3 regions of the Brotonthovivens ammoniilytica genome follow, and region 1 is predicted to be linked to each of the others. Evidence: predicted binding sites of a transcription regulator. Region 1 holds the regulator's gene; each other region holds the start of a gene.
The links. The regulator HrcA, encoded in region 1, represses chaperone genes, less so after heat shock. The targets are predictions, from matches to a motif close to TGTTAGCACTCNNNNNNNNNGAGTGCTAACA.
Positions count from the first base shown of each region.

Region 1 (6,149 bases):
AGAGGTAGGATATTTTGGAGCGGGACAGTTTATTCCCTGTGAAGAGCTGTCTGCAGGCATGGTTGGATATATTACTGCCAGTCTGAAAAACGTGAAAGATACTCAGGTGGGGGATACGATTACCAATAGAAAAGAGCCCTGCAGCCAGCCTCTTCCCGGGTATAAAAAAGTAAATCCTATGGTTTACTGCGGACTGTATCCTGCAGACGGGGCCAAGTATCCGGATCTTAGAGACGCTCTGGAGAAACTTCAGTTAAATGATGCGTCTTTACAGTTTGAACCGGAGACATCAATTGCCCTGGGATTTGGTTTCCGGTGCGGATTTTTAGGACTGCTGCATCTGGAAATTATCCAGGAGCGTCTGGAGCGGGAATATAATTTGGATCTTGTAACCACTGCTCCGGGGGTAGTGTATAAAGTTCATAAAACCGATGGCACGGTCATAGAGCTGACCAATCCCTCCAATCTTCCGGATCCTTCGGAAATAGATTTTATGGAGGAGCCCATGGTTTCGGCGGAAATTATGGTAACCAGCGAATATATCGGTGCTATTATGGATTTGTGCCAGGAGCGCAGAGGCATTTACTTAAGTATGGAATATATGGAAGAAACCCGTGCGCTGATCAAATATGATCTGCCGTTAAATGAGATCATTTACGATTTCTTTGACGCGCTGAAATCCAGGTCCAGAGGGTATGCATCTTTTGATTATGAGATGAAAGGCTATGCCAAGTCAGAACTTGTAAAGCTGGACATCCTTATAAATAAAGAAGAAGTAGATGCTTTGTCCTTTATTGTATTTTCAGGAAGCGCCTATGAGCGCGGCAGAAAGATGTGCGAGAAATTAAAAGAGGAAATTCCCCGTCATTTATTTGAGATACCCATCCAGGCTGCGGTAGGCGGCAAAGTCATCGCCAGAGAAACAGTAAAGGCCATGCGAAAAGATGTACTTGCAAAATGCTATGGCGGAGATATCAGCCGAAAACGAAAACTTCTGGAAAAACAGAAGGAAGGAAAGAAGCGGATGCGTCAGATCGGAAATGTGGAAATTCCCCAGAAGGCATTTATGAGCGTTTTGAAGCTGGATGATAAATAGAAGGGATGACATTGAAAAAGTTAGAATTGTATGTACACATTCCATTTTGTGTGCAGAAATGCTCGTACTGTGATTTTTTATCTATGCCTGCAGACAGTTTGGTGAAGCAGGCATATGTGCGGCGGCTGAAAGAGGAAATTAAAAAAAAGGCCGGGAAATATAAAGACAGAAAGGTATGTTCTGTCTTTTTTGGAGGCGGAACGCCGTCGATTCTTCCCACGGGAGATATCAGAGGAATCCTGGATTGTCTGAGAGAAAATTTTTTTCTGGACCGGGAAGCTGAGATAACGGTTGAGTGTAATCCGGGAACCCTGGATGCCGGGAAACTGAAAAGTTATAAACATGCAGGGGTAAACCGGCTGAGCATGGGACTGCAGTCAGCTGAAAATAAGGAGCTGAAGCTCCTTGGAAGAATCCATACGTATGAAGATTTTCTGGAAAGTTTTGACTGTGCAAGAAAATGCGGATTTCATAATATTAATGTAGATCTTATGTCGGCCCTTCCAAGGCAGACATTGCAAAGCTGGGAGCGGACTCTTAAAAAAGTGGTTTCTTTAAAACCGGAGCATATTTCCGCTTACAGTCTGATCATTGAGGAAGGTACGCCATTTTATAAAATATATGGCTATGATGATGAGACCAGACAAAAGGGCGGACAGCCTTTGTTTCTGCCCACAGAAGAAGAGGAGCGGGAAATGTACCGTTTTACAAGAGAATTTTTGGCTGAGAAGGGATATGAACGGTATGAAATATCCAATTATGCCAAACCCGGCAGACAGTGTATCCATAATATAGGATACTGGAACCGGACAGATTACCTAGGCCTTGGAATCGGTGCATCTTCTCTGATTGATAACTGCAGGTTTGCCAATGAGGGCAGTCTTTCTTCCTATTTAGATGGCACCATTGGGGAAGAGGAACCTCAGAAACTGACCAAACAGGAACAGATGGAAGAATTTATGTTTCTGGGGCTGCGTTTGATGCAGGGAGTTTCCGGGGCGGATTTTTTGAAACATTTTTCCGTCAGCCTTAAAAATGTTTATGGTGAAGTGCTTCAAAAGCTTGAGGGAGAGCGGCTGCTAGAAGAGCACCAGGGAATGATTCGTCTTACGGAACAGGGAATTGATATCAGCAACTATGTATTTTCACAGTTTTTAATGGAAGAGTAATATGATAAAAGCAGTATTATTTGATATGGACGGTGTGGTGCTGGATACGGAAAAACTGTATACCAGGTTTTGGAATGTGGCTATTGAGGAATGCGGGTATTCGGTGACCTTAGAACAGCTGCTGCATTTAAGGAGTCTGGGGATAGAATATGCCCCTGCTTATTTTAAAGAGATTCTAGGAACTGATAAGGACGCTGAAAAAATCCGGATGGTCCGCAGGAAGAGAATGAAGGAATATACAGATAAATATGGAATAGAAGCAAAGCCCGGCGTTGGTGAAACTGTCAGCCGGCTGAACAAAATGGGAATAAAAACAGCAATTGCCACTGCCAGTGACAAAACCCGGGCGGAAGAATTTTTAAAGCAGACAGGGGTATATTCGCTGTTTGACCGGATTTTGACTACTTCTATGGTAAAGCATGGGAAACCCCAGCCGGATATTTATCTGTCAGCCTGTGAACAGCTTGGGATTGCTCCAGAGGAGGCCATGGCTGTGGAGGATTCGGATAACGGAGCGCTATCTGCCATTCGGGCAGGATGCAGAACTGTCGTTGTTGTAGATCTGGCTTTGCCCAAAGAAGAGATTGTACCAATGCTGTATGGTGTTGCCCAGACACTGCCTGAAATTTTAAATTATTTATAGTATATTAATAGGAACAGGAATCCGAAAAAGCCGGGTTCTTGTTTTATTATAGGAAAGTTTCCAAACTTCCTGACAGCATAAGCATACACTTTGGGTGGCGGCGGGTACTGGTGCAAAGTGCAGTCGTCTATCGTATAGTTAAATCACTGAGAAAATTTTAAAACTTTAAAAAATAGTGTTGACAATGCTATTTGTTGGTGCTACATTATGTACAGAACATATTAGCACTCTAATTTAATGAGTGCTAACAAGAACAGGGAGGTCCGGAATGAATGAATTGGATGAAAGAAAAACAAAAATTTTGAATGCAATTATCCGGACATATCTGCAGACCGGGGAGCCGGTTGGGTCTAGAACCATTTCAAAATATTCGGATCTGAGTTTGAGTTCAGCTACCATTCGAAATGAAATGTCTGATTTAGAAGAGTTAGGATACATTGTACAGCCCCACACATCTGCCGGCAGGGTTCCCTCTGACAAAGGTTATCGTTTTTATGTAGATAATCTGATGCTGGAAAAGGAGCGGGAAGTTACAGAGATGAAAGCCTTTGTGATTGAGCGCACCGAGAAGATGGAGCAGGTGTTGAAGCAGGTGGCCAAAATGCTGGCGGCAAATACTAATTATGCCACAATGATTTCTGCGCCTCAGGTTCACAGTGGAAAAGTGAAATTTATCCAGCTTTCAGCTGTGGATGAGACACAGGTTCTAGCGGTGATTGTTCTTGACAATAATATTGTGAAAAACCGGATGATTCAGATAGATGAGCTCCTTGATAACGAGGCGATGTTAAAGCTGAATATTTTATTAAACAGCAGCTTGAACGGTCTGATGCTGGAACAGATTAATCTGGCTACGATTTCCAGATTAAAAGAACAGGCCGGCATCCACAGCCATATCGTCAATGATATTCTGGACGCAGTGGCTGAGGCCATACGGGAGGATGAGGAGCTAGAAGTATATACCAGCGGAGCAACCAACATCTTTAAGTATCCGGAGTTAAGCGATTCTCAGAAGGCAAGCGAGCTGATTTCCGCATTTGAGGAAAAACAGGAACTGAAAGATTTCCTTGCGGAAACGATGTCAGGTGAGGAAAATACAGGGATACAGATATATATTGGAAATGAAAGCCCCATTCAGAAAATGCGTGACTGCAGTGTAGTTACCGCTACCTATGAATTGGGAGAAGGAATCCAGGGAACCATCGGTATTGTAGGACCGAAGCGGATGGATTATGAGAATGTGGTAGATAATCTAAAAACTCTGAAAGTTCAGCTGGATGAAATGTTTAAAAAATCGAAGGATGAGTAGACGGAAAGGAGAAGTCCGATGGCAATGAATGAACAGAATCTGGAAACAGAGGAAGTAAAAGACAACATGCAGGAAGAAGCTGCCGGCTGTGAGACAAAAGAAGAAGCGTGTGCACAGGCCGATACACAAGATGCAGCACAGGAAGCTGTGAAAGAAGAGGAAACAGAACAAGGGGATAAAAAAGAAAGAAAATTCCGTAAAGATAAAAAAGAAAAAAAGGATAAAAAAGATCTTCAGATTGAAGAACTTACAGATAAAGTGAAGCGTCAGATGGCAGAGTTTGATAACTTCCGTAAAAGAACAGAAAAAGAAAAATCCCAGATGTTTGAGACCGGTGCCAGAAATATCATTGAAAAGATTCTGCCGGTTGTAGATAACTTTGAAAGAGGTCTTGCTGCTGTACCGGAGGAAGAAAAAGAGAATCCATTTATAGATGGTATGGAAAAGATTTACAAACAGATGATGACGGTTTTAGAAGAAGCCGGGGTCTCAGTGATTGAGACAGAGGGAAAAGAATTTGATCCGAATCTTCACAATGCGGTAATGCATATTGATGATGAAAACTTCGGTGAAAATATAATTGCTGAAGAATTCCAGAAAGGTTATATGTATCGGGATTCTGTCGTAAGACACAGCATGGTTAAGGTTGCCAACTAATTTAAAGATAGAATTGATTGAAACAGGAGGAATTTATTATGAGTAAAATCATTGGTATTGACTTAGGAACAACAAACAGCTGCGTAGCAGTTATGGAAGGCGGTAAACCGGTAGTTATCGCAAATACAGAAGGTGCAAGAACAACACCATCCGTAGTAGCATTTACAAAAACAGGTGAAAGACTGGTAGGTGAGCCGGCAAAACGTCAGGCTGTAACAAACGCAGAGAAAACAATCTCATCCATCAAAAGAGAGATGGGTACAGATTACAAAAAAGAGATTGAAGGAAAGAAGTATTCTCCTCAGGAAATCTCTGCAATGATTCTTCAGAAATTAAAAGCAGATGCAGAGAATTATCTTGGAGAAAAAGTATCAGAGGCAGTTATTACTGTTCCTGCATATTTTAACGATGCTCAGCGTCAGGCTACAAAAGACGCAGGTAAAATTGCCGGACTGGAAGTAAAACGTATTATCAACGAGCCTACAGCAGCAGCCCTTGCATATGGACTGGACAATGAAAAAGAACAGAAAATCATGGTTTATGACTTAGGCGGCGGTACCTTCGATGTTTCTATTATTGAAATCGGCGAGGGTGTAATCGAAGTATTATCCACATCCGGTGATAATAAACTGGGCGGCGATGATTTCGATCAGAAAATTACAGATTATATGCTGGCTGAGTTTAAGAAACAGGAAGGCGTGGATTTGTCCACAGATAAGATGGCGCTTCAGAGACTGAAAGAAGCGGCTGAGAAAGCGAAAAAAGAACTTTCTTCTGCAACTACAACAAACATCAACCTTCCGTTTATTACAGCTACATCTGAAGGTCCGAAACATTTTGATATGAACCTGACAAGAGCAAAATTTGACGAGCTGACACATGATCTGGTAGAAAGAACAGCAGCACCGGTTCAGAACGCATTAAGAGATGCAGGGCTGACAACTGCTGACCTTGGCCAGGTACTGCTGGTAGGTGGTTCTACACGTATTCCTGCTGTTCAGGATAAGGTAAAACAGCTGACAGGCAAAGAGCCCAGCAAATCATTAAATCCTGATGAATGTGTTGCATTGGGAGCATCTATCCAGGGCGGTAAGCTTGCAGGTGATGCAGGTGCCGGTGAAATCTTACTGTTGGATGTAACTCCATTATCTCTCTCCATTGAAACAATGGGCGGTGTAGCAACAAGACTGATTGAGAGAAATACAACAATTCCTACAAAGAAAAGCCAGATTTTCTCTACAGCAGCAGATAATCAGACAGCAGTAGATATCAACG
Region 1 covers NZ_JAOQJQ010000007.1:36,174-42,322, reverse strand. The annotation lists gene lepA (translation elongation factor 4) at 1-1,096, shown strand, start outside; gene hemW (radical SAM family heme chaperone HemW) at 1,102-2,265, shown strand; gene OCV88_RS13940 (HAD family hydrolase) at 2,267-2,908, shown strand; gene hrcA (heat-inducible transcriptional repressor HrcA) at 3,177-4,217, shown strand; gene grpE (nucleotide exchange factor GrpE) at 4,236-4,874, shown strand; gene dnaK (molecular chaperone DnaK) at 4,913-6,149, shown strand, end outside.

Region 2 (6,149 bases), on a different contig from region 1:
CCCTCATCTATAGCCTTTGATGCATCTATAGCAAATTAAAGAATCATGAATGAAAAAGGAGAAGACTATGAAACGGGAAAAACTGCGGTACGGACAGGTGGGCGGAAGCCTTGGAGCTTTTATAGGAGGCGTACACAGAAGAGCAATCGCCATAGAGGAGAGGGCTGTTTTAAAAGCCGGCTGTTTTGACAGCCGCTGGGAACAGAATCAAAAAACTGGACAGTTTTACGGCCTGCAGGAAGAGCGGATCTATAAGGATTATAAAGAGATGGCAGAAAAGGAAAGCAGAAGGGAAGATAAGATTGACTTTGTCTGCATCTGTACGCCTAACTTTCTGCACTATGAGATAGCCAAAACATTTATAGAAGCCGGTATTCATGTGGTATGTGAAAAGCCGTTGTGTTTTGAAATCAGCCAGGCGGAGGAACTAAAGGAACTTGCAGAGAAACACAAAGTTTTATTTGCAGTTACTTACACATACACCGGATATGCCATGGTAAAATTTGCCCGGGAGCTTATTGGACAAGGATACATTGGAAAAGTAGTCAGCGTAAATGCGGAATATCTTCAGGACTGGCTGCTGGATGAACTAAAGGAAGAGCCGGAAGAAGCCGGGAAAAAGAACCTGAGTGTGTGGCGCATGAATCCTGAATATTCCGGGAAAAGCAATTGTGTCGGAGATATTGGAATCCATATTGAGGCTGTAGTTTCCTATATGACAGGACTGAAAACCAAAAAAGCAGCGGCAGTTTTAGATACCTTTGGAAAAGCCCTGGATTTGAATGCGGGAATCTTAGTGGAGCTGGAACATGGCGTACATGGAGTCTACCACTGTTCACAGGTGTGCTGTGGTCATTATAATGGTCTTGCGGTACGTATCTTTGGCTCAGAGGGAGCCATTGAATGGGTGCAGGAAGAGCCGGATTTGTTGAAGGTTACGAAAAAGGGAGGTCCTGTTCAGATTTATACCCGGGGAAGTAATTGTGTCACCGGCACAGCTGCAAAGAGAAGCCATCTGCCGTCAGGACATCCGGAAGGGCTTACGATGGCATTTGCAAATATTTATGCTGCCTTTCAAAATACCCTGCTGAAAAAGATCAATGGGGAAGAAATAACAGATGAGGATATGGATTTTCCGGATCTTGCTATGGGAGCAGAAGGAGTGAAATTTATACAGGCATGTCTTACCAGCAGCAATCATCATGCAGCATGGACAGAATTATAAAATATGTCTAGCTGCAAAAGGGCAAAGCCGTTTTTGGCTTTGCCCTTTGTTTGGGATACCTTTAAAATTTTCTGCCGGATCCTGGAATTATTTTTTATTATTATTTGGCCAGAAGCATCATAATCTCATTGCTTCTTTCTACAAATCTGCTCATTTCTTCCGGTGTCAGCGGATGGTTAGAGAGTTTGGCAAGATCGTAAATCTGTTCGCAGAATACGGGAACCTGCTCAGAATCGCCATGCTCTAAAATGTAGGTTACAAGAGGGTTGCTTACATTCAGGGTCAGAGTTTCATTAGAGCCGAACATAGAAGGATCCATACCGTACATATTGTACATTTTCATCATATCCTGCATACGTCTGCTCTCTTCGCTGACTGTAATCACAGAAGCAATAGAAGTATCTTTCAGTTTTTCTACCTTGACTTCCAGGTTCTCTTTGTTTAAAGCCTTTTTAAAGGTAGCAGTAAGGCTGTCTAAAGCATCTTTTAATTCTTCCTCAGAAACATCCTCTTTCAGAGCATCGGTTACATCGGCATCAATTCTCATGAATTTGTAATTCTGATTCCGCTGTTCTAACTGTGAGATAAAGGAGGTGTCGATGTTGTGATTTAAAATAACAGCATCCATACCCTGTTCTTTAAACATTTTAATGTACTGTCCCTGCTGTGCGGGGTCTGTAACATAGTAAATGGTTTCCCGGTTATCCTTTTGTTCTTCCGGATTTTCTGCTGTATCGGTATCAGCAGCATCTGCGTCTGATGTGTGATCGTTGGCTTCTTCTTTTGCCTTTAAGATTTCCGGAAGTGTGAGATATTTGTCATCAAGATTTTTGAAAAGAATGGAGTCATTCATTTTGTCACAGAACTTTTCATCTTTCAGACAGCCGAATTTAATAAACGGACTGATATCATCCCAGTATTTTTCATAATTTTCTTTATCGGTTTTACACATTCCAGTGAGCTTGTCTGCCACTTTTTTAGTAATATAATCAGAGATTTTTTTCACAAAACCGTCATTTTGAAGGGCACTTCTAGAAACATTTAGCGGCAGATCCGGGCAGTCGATCACGCCTTTTAACAGCATCAGAAATTCCGGAATCACTTCTTTAATATTATCGGCGATAAATACCTGGTTGTTGTAAAGCTTAATGGTTCCTTCGATGGAATCGTATTCCGTATTGATTTTCGGGAAGTATAAAATACCTTTCAGATTAAAGGGATAATCCATGTTTAAGTGAATCCAGAAAAGCGGTTCTTTATAATCATGAAATACGTTTCGGTAGAAGGTTTTGTATTCTTCATCGGTGCACTCGTTGGGATGTTTGGTCCACAGCGGGTGAATGTCATTTAAAGGAACCGGACGTTTGATGATCTTTGTTTTTTCCTGACGGGGGGAAACCTCAACAACTTCCTTTTCACCGTTTTCATTTTCTTTTTCTTCTGTTTTGGCTTCTTCAATAATTGTTTCTACAACGGTATCTGTTTCTTTTACTTCATCAGAAGGAATTGTTTCGTATTCCGGCGCTGCATTCTCTTTTGCAAGATAAATTTCTGTAGGCATAAAAGAGCAGTATTTTGTAATGACCTCTCTTGCCCGGTATTCGTTTGCAAATTCAAGGCAGTCTTCATTTAAAAACAGTGTGATCTCAGTACCAACAGTTTCCTTACTGCCGTCAGACATATCAAATTCAGTGCCGCCGTCGCATTCCCAGTGAACAGCCTCAGCGCCGTCTTTATAGGAAAGGGAATCAATATGAACCTCATCAGCTACCATGAAAGCAGAATAAAAGCCAAGTCCGAAATGACCGATAATCTGATCTTCATTTGCTTTATCTTTATATTTTTCCAGAAAATCAGAAGCTCCGGAAAAAGCGATCTGATTAATGTATTCTTCCACCTCATCAGCAGTCATGCCAAGTCCGTTATCAATAAATTTCAGTGTTTTTTCTTCCGGATTTACCAGCACCTGAATCTTTGGCTTATAATCTTCCGGCAGGGAATATTCCCCCATCATATCCAGTTTTTTTAGTTTTGTAATTGCATCACAGCCGTTTGAGATCAGTTCTCTGTAGAAAATATCATGATCGGAATACAGCCATTTTTTAATAATAGGAAAAATATTGTCACTGTTAATAGAAAGATTTCCATGTTTGCTGCTCATTAGTTATCACTCCTTATAAAAAATAATTTTGATTTACCTTTTGTTTTTTTACTAATAAAAACTATAATACGTCTAAAAATAAAAGTCAATAGAAAATCAGCACTCTTTTTGAATGAGTGCTAACAAAAAAGAAAATTTTATAACCAACAGACGATGAAGCTTAGAAAGAGCGTCATACATTATTCTTGCGAAACAAAGTAAAACATATTAAACTAACAGGGAACCCAAAAACATAGATCAGGGAAAATCAGGAGAATTTTATGCAGTATAGATATGATAAACATGCAGACCCGGTTTCTGTGCTGGCATACGGATGTATGCGTTTTGCAAAGAAGAATGGAAAAATAGATATTGATAAAGCGGAAGCAGAAGTCATGGAAGCAGTAAAGGGCGGTATTAATTATTTTGATACTGCATACATATACAGCGGCAGTGAGGATGCTTTAGGCGTGATTTTTGAGAGAAACCACTGCCGGGAGCAGATATATATTGCAGATAAGCTTCCACACTATCTGATTAAATCAAAAGCCGGACTTGAGAAAACCTTTCAGGAGCAGTTAAAGCGGCTGCGCACCACCTATATTGATTACTATCTGATGCATATGCTTACAGATTTAAAAACCTGGGAGAAATTAAAAGGTCTTGGAATTGAGGAGTGGATACAGGAAAAGCTGGAAAAAGGACAGATTCGGAATATTGGATTTTCCTATCACGGGAGTACAGAGAAGTTCTGTGAGCTTGTGGATGCCTATCCCTGGGATTTCTGCATGATACAGTATAATTATTTAGATGAACACAGTCAGGCCGGCAGACGGGGGCTTATGTATGCTTCAGAAAAAGGGCTTCCTGTGATGATTATGGAGCCTCTGCGGGGAGGTAAACTGGTAAATCTGCTGCCGGAAAAGGCAAAGGAGAAAATCGCACTGCATCCTTCGGGGCGGTCGGCCGCAGAGTGGGCCCTTCGGTGGCTTTTTGACCAGCCCCAGGTCACCACTGTGTTATCCGGAATGAATTCTATAGAGATGATAAAGGAAAACTTAAAGGTTGCCTCAGATGCCCGCCCGGGAAGTTTCAGTCAGGCAGATCAAGCATTTATAGAAGACATTAAAAGGGAAATTAACTCCAGCATGAAAGTGGGATGCACCGGATGCGGGTATTGTATGCCCTGTCCAAAGGGCGTGGATATTCCCATGGCATTTTCCTCCTATAATCTGATTTACAGTGAAAGCAGAACCGCAGCCAGAAAAGGATATATGCAGTGCACCATTATGCGGCATACTCCAACAAGCGCGTCTTTGTGTGTAGAATGCGGAAAGTGTGAAATTCACTGTCCCCAGGGAATTGAAATCAGAAAAGAGTTAAAGTGTGCGGCCCGGGAACTGGAGACTGTTAAATACAGAGTATTTCGGAGGATAATTCAATTATTAAAACTTTGGTAAAACCGGAGGCGGATGGCTGTAATGATAAAAAAGAGAAATGCTTACTTTGATAATATGAAGGCAATGCTGATTTTTCTGGTGGTTCTTGGGCATGTATTAAGCAATTTCGGCGGAGAGGGCAGTCTTGCCCGCTGGCTGTATCTGATGATTTTCAGCTTTCATATGCCTGTTTTTCTGTTTGTATCCGGATATTTTGCAAAACCGGATCCCAAAAAAGTGATTGCACGTCTTCTGATCTTATATCTTATCTTTCAGGTGCTTCAGGAGGCGGTTCAGTATATGATCGACTTTGTAAAACATCCATCGGAGGCGGCCTTTGAGTTTCAGCTGTTTTTCCCCCTGTGGACGCTGTGGTATCTGCTGGCGCTGATTCTTTACAACATATTACTTCCTACCTTTGATACGGATGATCCCAAAAAGCAGATCCGCAATCTGGTGATTGCCTTTGCCATGGGGATGCTCATCAGCTACAGCACAAACACGGATAATTTTCTTGCGGCAAACAGGGTAGTGACCTTCCTGCCTTTTTACCTCACTGGATATTATGGGAAAATTAACGGAAATATCGACAACTACTTAAAAAACAGAAAAAAGATCAAAAGCCGGGAGATGGCTGGCAGAAAAATTGCCGCCGCAGCCCTTGTAGCCGGGATGCTGCTGCTGTTCTGGCAGACTCGTGATTTATGGCACAAGGACTGGCTGTATGGAACGGACTCTTATATTGGGACAGGCCTTACTCCGTGGATTAAACTCCTTACTTACGTGCTGGCATACATCTGGCTGTTTGTGTTTTTGATTTTGATGCCCAAAAGAAGAATCGGATTTCTTACGAAAATCGGGAGAAATACCCTTGGAATTTATCTGTTTCACAGTATTGTTATCATTATTCTTCGGGAAATTCCAGGGTTTTCCGGTAAAATGGAAAACACGATTGTATGGAGCATTTTGCTTTCTGTGCTGATAACCTGGGTGCTGTCAAGAGATCCTGTAGCAGTATTTCTGGATAAATTCCAGTATAAAAGAAAATTGTCTCAGGAGTAACGATTCTATGATATAAAAAAGAATCCTCATTCTGTGTAAAAACAGGATAAGGATTCTTTTTTTTGCAGTTTATGATGATGCTGACAATTCCTTGTTCAGATTTTTCTGAGCTGTGGACAGCATCAGTTTAATACGGTTTAACTGGTTTACTTCACTTGCGCCCGGATCAAAGTCAATGGCAACAATGTTGGACATTGGATACTGATGCCGCAGCTCTTTGATTACACCCTTGCCCACAATGTGGTTTGGCAGACAGCCAAAGGGCTGGGTGCAGACAATATTG
Region 2 covers NZ_JAOQJQ010000009.1:24,802-30,950, reverse strand. The annotation lists gene OCV88_RS15145 (sugar phosphate isomerase/epimerase family protein) at 1-39, shown strand, start outside; gene OCV88_RS15140 (Gfo/Idh/MocA family protein) at 68-1,225, shown strand; gene htpG (molecular chaperone HtpG) at 1,326-3,386, opposite strand; gene OCV88_RS15130 (aldo/keto reductase) at 3,647-4,825, shown strand; gene OCV88_RS15125 (acyltransferase family protein) at 4,847-5,866, shown strand; gene OCV88_RS15120 (2-hydroxyacyl-CoA dehydratase) at 5,936-6,149, opposite strand, start outside.
Region 2: htpG (molecular chaperone HtpG) is a predicted target of HrcA. The motif match lies at 3,481-3,511, and genes of this name have one in related genera.

Region 3 (6,149 bases), on a different contig from region 1:
AAAGTCAGACTGCTTTAAATCTTCAATCGCCAGCACCTCTTTTTGAGCCAGCGGATTTGTTTGATTCATACAGACAGCATGGGGGCATTTCCCCAGCTTTTTCCATCCGATATGTGTCATTTCTTTCTCCTGGAAATCATAAAGTACAGAAAAAATCACATCCACTTCCCCGTGAATCAGCATTTCCCGGATATCCTGGGCTGCATCCGATTCTAAACGTATCATAACGTCTTTATAATTCCTCTTAAAATGCTCCACTGCAGGCAGTAAAAAAGCTTCCGGCCGAAAGGAATCCAGACAGGCAACAACAATTCGTTTGGAGTATCCCTGCTGCAGAATATGGGCATGCTGTATATCCTCTTCAATCTGATCTATCTGATTTCTCCATTGTTCATACAGAAATTTTCCTGCCGGCGTTAATGTAATGGATTTTTTCCCCCGGATAAATACCTGCAGATCCAGCTGCTCCTCCAGACTCATAATCTTTTTACTCAGCGTTGGCTGGGTCAGATTAAAATATTCTGCCGCTTTGGTAATATTTCCATACTCTGCCACTTTTATAAAATAATGAATCTGTCCAAGACTGACATTGCGGATATCAACGTTATGCATCTTAGAATCCTCCTGCTGTTTTTTGCATTATAGCACAGACGCCAAAGAGCGAAAAGCTTAAATATCAGCCTTTCGCCCTTATTAATCATACTGCAGCTGCTTTTCCGGTTTTGCCCAAAAAAGTCTATCTCATCAAGGCAGTCAGAAAAAATTATTTTTTATTTTACCCTTGCTTCCAGTTTATCATTTACCAGATCAATTAAAATAATATCTCCTGCCCGTACAGCATCAGAAAGTATCAATTTTGCAGACAACGTTTCAACATGTTTTTGTAAAAACCGTTTCAAAGGTCTCGCACCATAAACCGGATCATACCCGTGATCTACAATAAACTGCTCTGCCTTAGAACTCAGTTCTACTGAAATCTCACGCTCTTTTAAACGGTTATTTAATTCATTCATTAACAAACCAATAATGTGGCCAATATTATCTTTGGTCAGCGGCTTAAACAGAATGATCTCATCTAAACGGTTTAAAAACTCCGGTCTGAAATTTCCTCTTAACTCATTTAGTACCTGCTGCTCACACTGGGGACTAATATCACCCTGTTCGTTAATTCCTTCCAGAAGATGAGCAGATCCAAGGTTTGAAGTCATAATAATAATGGTATTTTTAAAATCAACGGTACGCCCCTGAGAATCAGTAATCCGTCCGTCGTCTAATACCTGCAGCAGTACATTAAAGACATCGGGATGGGCCTTTTCCACCTCATCAAACAGTACAACGGAATATGGTTTTCTGCGGACTGCTTCTGTCAGCTGGCCGCCTTCGTCATATCCTACATATCCCGGAGGCGCTCCGATAAGACGGGATACCGAATATTTCTCCATGTACTCACTCATATCCAGCCGGACCATATTGCTCTCATCGTCAAAAAGACTTGCGGCAAGAGCTTTGGCTAACTCTGTTTTACCGACACCGGTAGGTCCCAGGAATAAGAAAGAACCAATGGGCTTGCTTGGGTCCTTAATCCCTGCTTTGGAGCGGATAATTGCCTCTGTTACTTTCGTAACGCCTTCGTCCTGACCAACCACACGTTTATGCAGTTCCTCGTCCAGATGAAGTGTTTTATTTCGCTCACTCTCCGTAAGTTTCGCAACTGGAATGCCGGTCCATCTGGAAACAATTCTTGCAATTTCCTCATCGCTGACAGCTTCATGAACCAGAGACATATCTTTTGCTTTTACGATCTCTTCTTCTGCTTCCAGCTGTTTTTCCAGCTGAGGTTTTTTCCCATACTGAAGTTCCGCAGCTTTGTTCAGATCATAATTCTGCTGTGCCAGCTGGATTTCTTTATTTAATGCTTCCAGTTCTTCTCTAAGCTTCTGCACCCGCTCAACGGCTTTTTTCTCATTATCCCACTGAGCCTTTTTTGTCTGAAATTCATTTTTCAGTTCTGCAAGCTCTTTCTGCAGATTTTCCAGACGGTCTTTGCTGAGCTTATCCTCTTCTTTCTTTAAAGCAGTCTCTTCAATTTCCATCTGCATTACCCGGCGGTTTAATTCATCCAGCTCTGTAGGCATAGAATCCAGTTCCGTTTTAATCAGCGCACAGGCTTCATCCACCAGATCAATAGCCTTATCCGGCAGGAAACGGTCAGAAATATAACGATTGGACAGTTCAGCAGCTGATACCAGCGCTCCGTCTGTAATTTTTACTCCATGGAATACTTCATAACGTTCCTTCAGGCCGCGGAGAATGGAAATGGTATCCTCAACCGTCGGCTCGTCAACCATAACCGGCTGAAAACGCCGCTCTAAAGCAGCATCCTTTTCAATATATTCACGGTATTCATCCAGAGTCGTCGCCCCGATACAATGAAGCTCGCCCCGGGCCAGCATAGGTTTTAACATGTTGCCGGCATCCATAGCTCCGTCAGACTTACCTGCACCTACAATGGTATGCAGCTCATCAATAAACAGAATAATTTTGCCTTCGCTTTTTTTCACTTCATCCAGAACCGCTTTCAGACGCTCTTCAAACTCACCCCGGTATTTTGCTCCTGCAACCAAAGCTCCCATATCCAGAGCGAAAAGTTTTTTGTCTTTCAGTCCTTCCGGTACGTCTCCTCTGACAATACGCTGTGCCAGGCCTTCTACTACAGCAGTTTTACCAACTCCGGGTTCACCGATTAAAACCGGATTGTTTTTCGTTTTTCTTGACAGAATCCGGATGACATTACGAATCTCACTGTCACGTCCAATTACCGGATCAAGCTTTTGTTCTCTGGCCCGTTCTACCATATCATAACCGTATTTTTCCAGAGTATCATAAGTAGCCTCCGGATTATCTGACGTTACTCTCTGATTTCCTCTTACAGTGGAAAGCACCTGCAAAAACCGTTCCCTTGTAATACCGTATTCCTTAAAAATCTCTTTTACGGCTGCATTTGGATATTTCAGCAAAGCCAGGAACAAATGCTCTACAGAGACATATTCGTCTCCCATCTGTTTCGCCTCATCCTCGGCACTGATCAGTACTTTATTCAAATGCTGGCCCACATAAACCTGGCCTCCGGATACTTTTACCCGCTGTTCCAAATGTTTCTGAACATTATTGATAAAATGTTCTTTATTAATTTCCATCTTTTCAATGAGCTTTAAGATCAATCCTTCACTCTGACGCACCAGGGCCATCAGCAGATGCTCCTGCTCAATTTCCTGATTGCCGTATTCATACGCAAGCTTTTCGCAGTCACTGATTGCTTCCATTGATTTCTGTGTGAATTTCTGAATATTCATAAAACATTCCTCCTTTCAGGAATATATTCTTGTTTGTTCTATTTTATATATAACACTTTTCCATAAACACGTTATATCACCTTTTGTTAGCACTGTCAAGTGTTGAGTGCTAATTTATTGTAAAAATTTGTGAAGCCCTGATTTTACGGGCTTCACAGAGGTTTTTTACTTGCTTTCGCACTTAATGACACGGCTGTATTTTTTCTCTATACATTTTCCTACTTCAGCAGTCTACATAATTCTTCTTCCGTAATCCCATGAATATAATATCCCACATTCATTTTTTCCACATGATCTTTCAAATATTCGTCTGTACGCAGACCTGTCAGTTTCTTTTCCAGCTCCCAGATCTCTCCATTTCCAAAAAAGTCTCCGAAAAATTTAATCTGCTCTATCACGCCGTGTTCAATCTGCATCTGTGCAGTCAGAAGTCCCCCTGAAAATTTCAGCTCTCTTTTCATATTACAGAGAGGATTTCTTCCGTAATTCCAGTCCCAGGTTTCATACTTTTCTTTCTGAAGCCTTTCAATTTCCTTTTCCTGTTCAGGGGAAAAATGATACACCTCTAACCCGCAGGAACAAAATACCTCCTGTATCAGGGCCTGTTTAAATGCCTCCATGGATATTGGCGTTTTCGCATAAGTATTAATGGTAGTTACCCTGGCCCGCACAGACTTTACACTTTTTGATTCAAACTTTGCCACTTTTACATTCAGTGCATCTGAAACATTCTGCAGATTAGAGTCCAGCATAATACAGCCGTGATGCAGCACCCTGCCTTTTTTGGCATATTGAGAATTGCCGCATATTTTCTTCCCGTCAATCGAAATATCATTTCTTCCATTCATCTGTGCACAGATCCCAAATTTCTTAAGGGTCTCTACCACCGGAAGTGCAAACTTTTCAAAGTCAAATTCAGGATGCTCCCTGCTTCCTGCCACAAAAGTAAAATTCAGATTTCCAAGATCATGGTAAACCGCCCCGCCCCCGGACAGCCGCCTGACAACACGGAGCCCGTATTTGTCTACAAAGGACTGATTAATTTCTTCTAATGTATTCTGATATTTCCCCACTACAATGGTATTCGCATTCTGCCAGAGCATAAAATACTCCCTGTTACGGTCCATTTGTTCAAACATATATTCCTCAAGAGCAAGATTATAATAGGGATTTGTGCTGTTGGATTGTATAAATATCATCTGAATTCCTCCTGCTGCGTACTTAGAGTTCGTAAAATTATAACTGGTAACATCTAAAAATAAATCTTTCAGAATCATATCCTGCAAATCATATGCCATTTCCCATTACATCTTCTGTCCCTGATATACTTTACTTTCAAAAAATCCGGAACAGACCTTTTAAGGTTTATAAAAAAGCTGTAAATAAAATATACACTCCGTATAATTTATATACCAATTACGTCCCAAAACAATATGCTGCTGCCCTGGATATTTCTCTAAACACTGCTGATAAAATATTTATTTTAACCCGTATTTCTCCAGTTTCATATAAAAATTCCGCTTGGATATCCCAAGAAGTTCAATGGCTTTGGATTTATTGCCATTTACAATTTCAAGTACATTTTTTATGGTCTCTCTTTCCATCTTTTCCGTAATTACGTGAAGATTATACCGGTTCTTTTCTGAATCAGATTTCTTGGGCATTCCGGATTTTGTAATCTGCAGTGGAAGATATTCCTCTCCAATACAGGTATCCGGACAGAGAATGGCCATCCGTTCCACACAATTTTTCAGTTCTCTGATATTCCCCGGCCATTTGTAATTCATAAACTGTTCCAAAACTTCGTCAGAGAAACAGCGCATATCATTTGTATTAGAACAAAGGGAATCCAAAAACTGATTTGCCAGCAGCGGTATATCATCCTTTCTCTCCCGAAGAGGCGGAATATGTATTGGAATCACACAGATTCTGTAATAAAGATCCTCCCGAAAGGTACCTTCTTCCACCATATTTTCCAGATCCCGGTTGGTAGCCGTAATCAGACGGAAATTCAGCTTAATGGTTTTTGAGCCGCCCACTCTTGTGATTTCCTTTTCCTGTATGACCCGCAGCAGTTTAGCCTGCATGGGAAGAGGCATCTCCCCAATCTCATCTAAAAACAGCGTTCCGCCGCTGGCCAGTTCAAATTTCCCTGCACGTCCCTGAGGACTTGCCCCTGTAAATGCCCCTTTTTCATATCCAAACAGTTCACTCTCCATTAACGACTCCGGTATTGCCGCGCAGTTCACCTTGATCATAGGACCATCCACATTCACGGAGCTTAAATGAATGGCTTCTGCCAGCACCTCTTTGCCAGTGCCGCTCTCTCCCAGCAGACAGACGGAACTCTGGGTGGGAGCCACATGGGCGCATAAGTTTAGGACTCTTAACATCTGGACCGAATCTCCGATTACATGATGAAAAGATGACGGCAGTTCATTTTTACTGTTTAGCTGCTGTTTTAAATTCATACTCAAAGATTTGTAGTAATTCAGCTGATTGTTCAGTGATGTAATCAGTTTCGAATCATGCTCTACAATCAAAATTCCCCAAAACTCATCTTTTAAAAAGATCGGCACAATATCAGTAAATACATCATGTTCACTTTTTACATCCGGTGCATTAAACAGCTTCTCAATATTTTCATGAGATTTTATAAATTCAGCTAAAATTTCTGCATCTTTAGTTTTTAATGAAAACAAATTCTGATCAAAAATCTGATCTGCCGATATATCTTTGCTGTCCTGCCACAGCTCTCCGTAATAATCCAGATATTTTTGATTATAGTATCTAAAA
Region 3 covers NZ_JAOQJQ010000003.1:159,365-165,513, reverse strand. The annotation lists gene OCV88_RS08810 (LysR family transcriptional regulator) at 1-612, opposite strand, end outside; gene clpB (ATP-dependent chaperone ClpB) at 771-3,353, opposite strand; gene OCV88_RS08800 (lipoate--protein ligase) at 3,572-4,552, opposite strand; gene OCV88_RS08795 (sigma-54 interaction domain-containing protein) at 4,832-6,149, opposite strand, start outside.
Region 3: clpB (ATP-dependent chaperone ClpB) is a predicted target of HrcA. The motif match lies at 3,438-3,468, and genes of this name have one in related genera.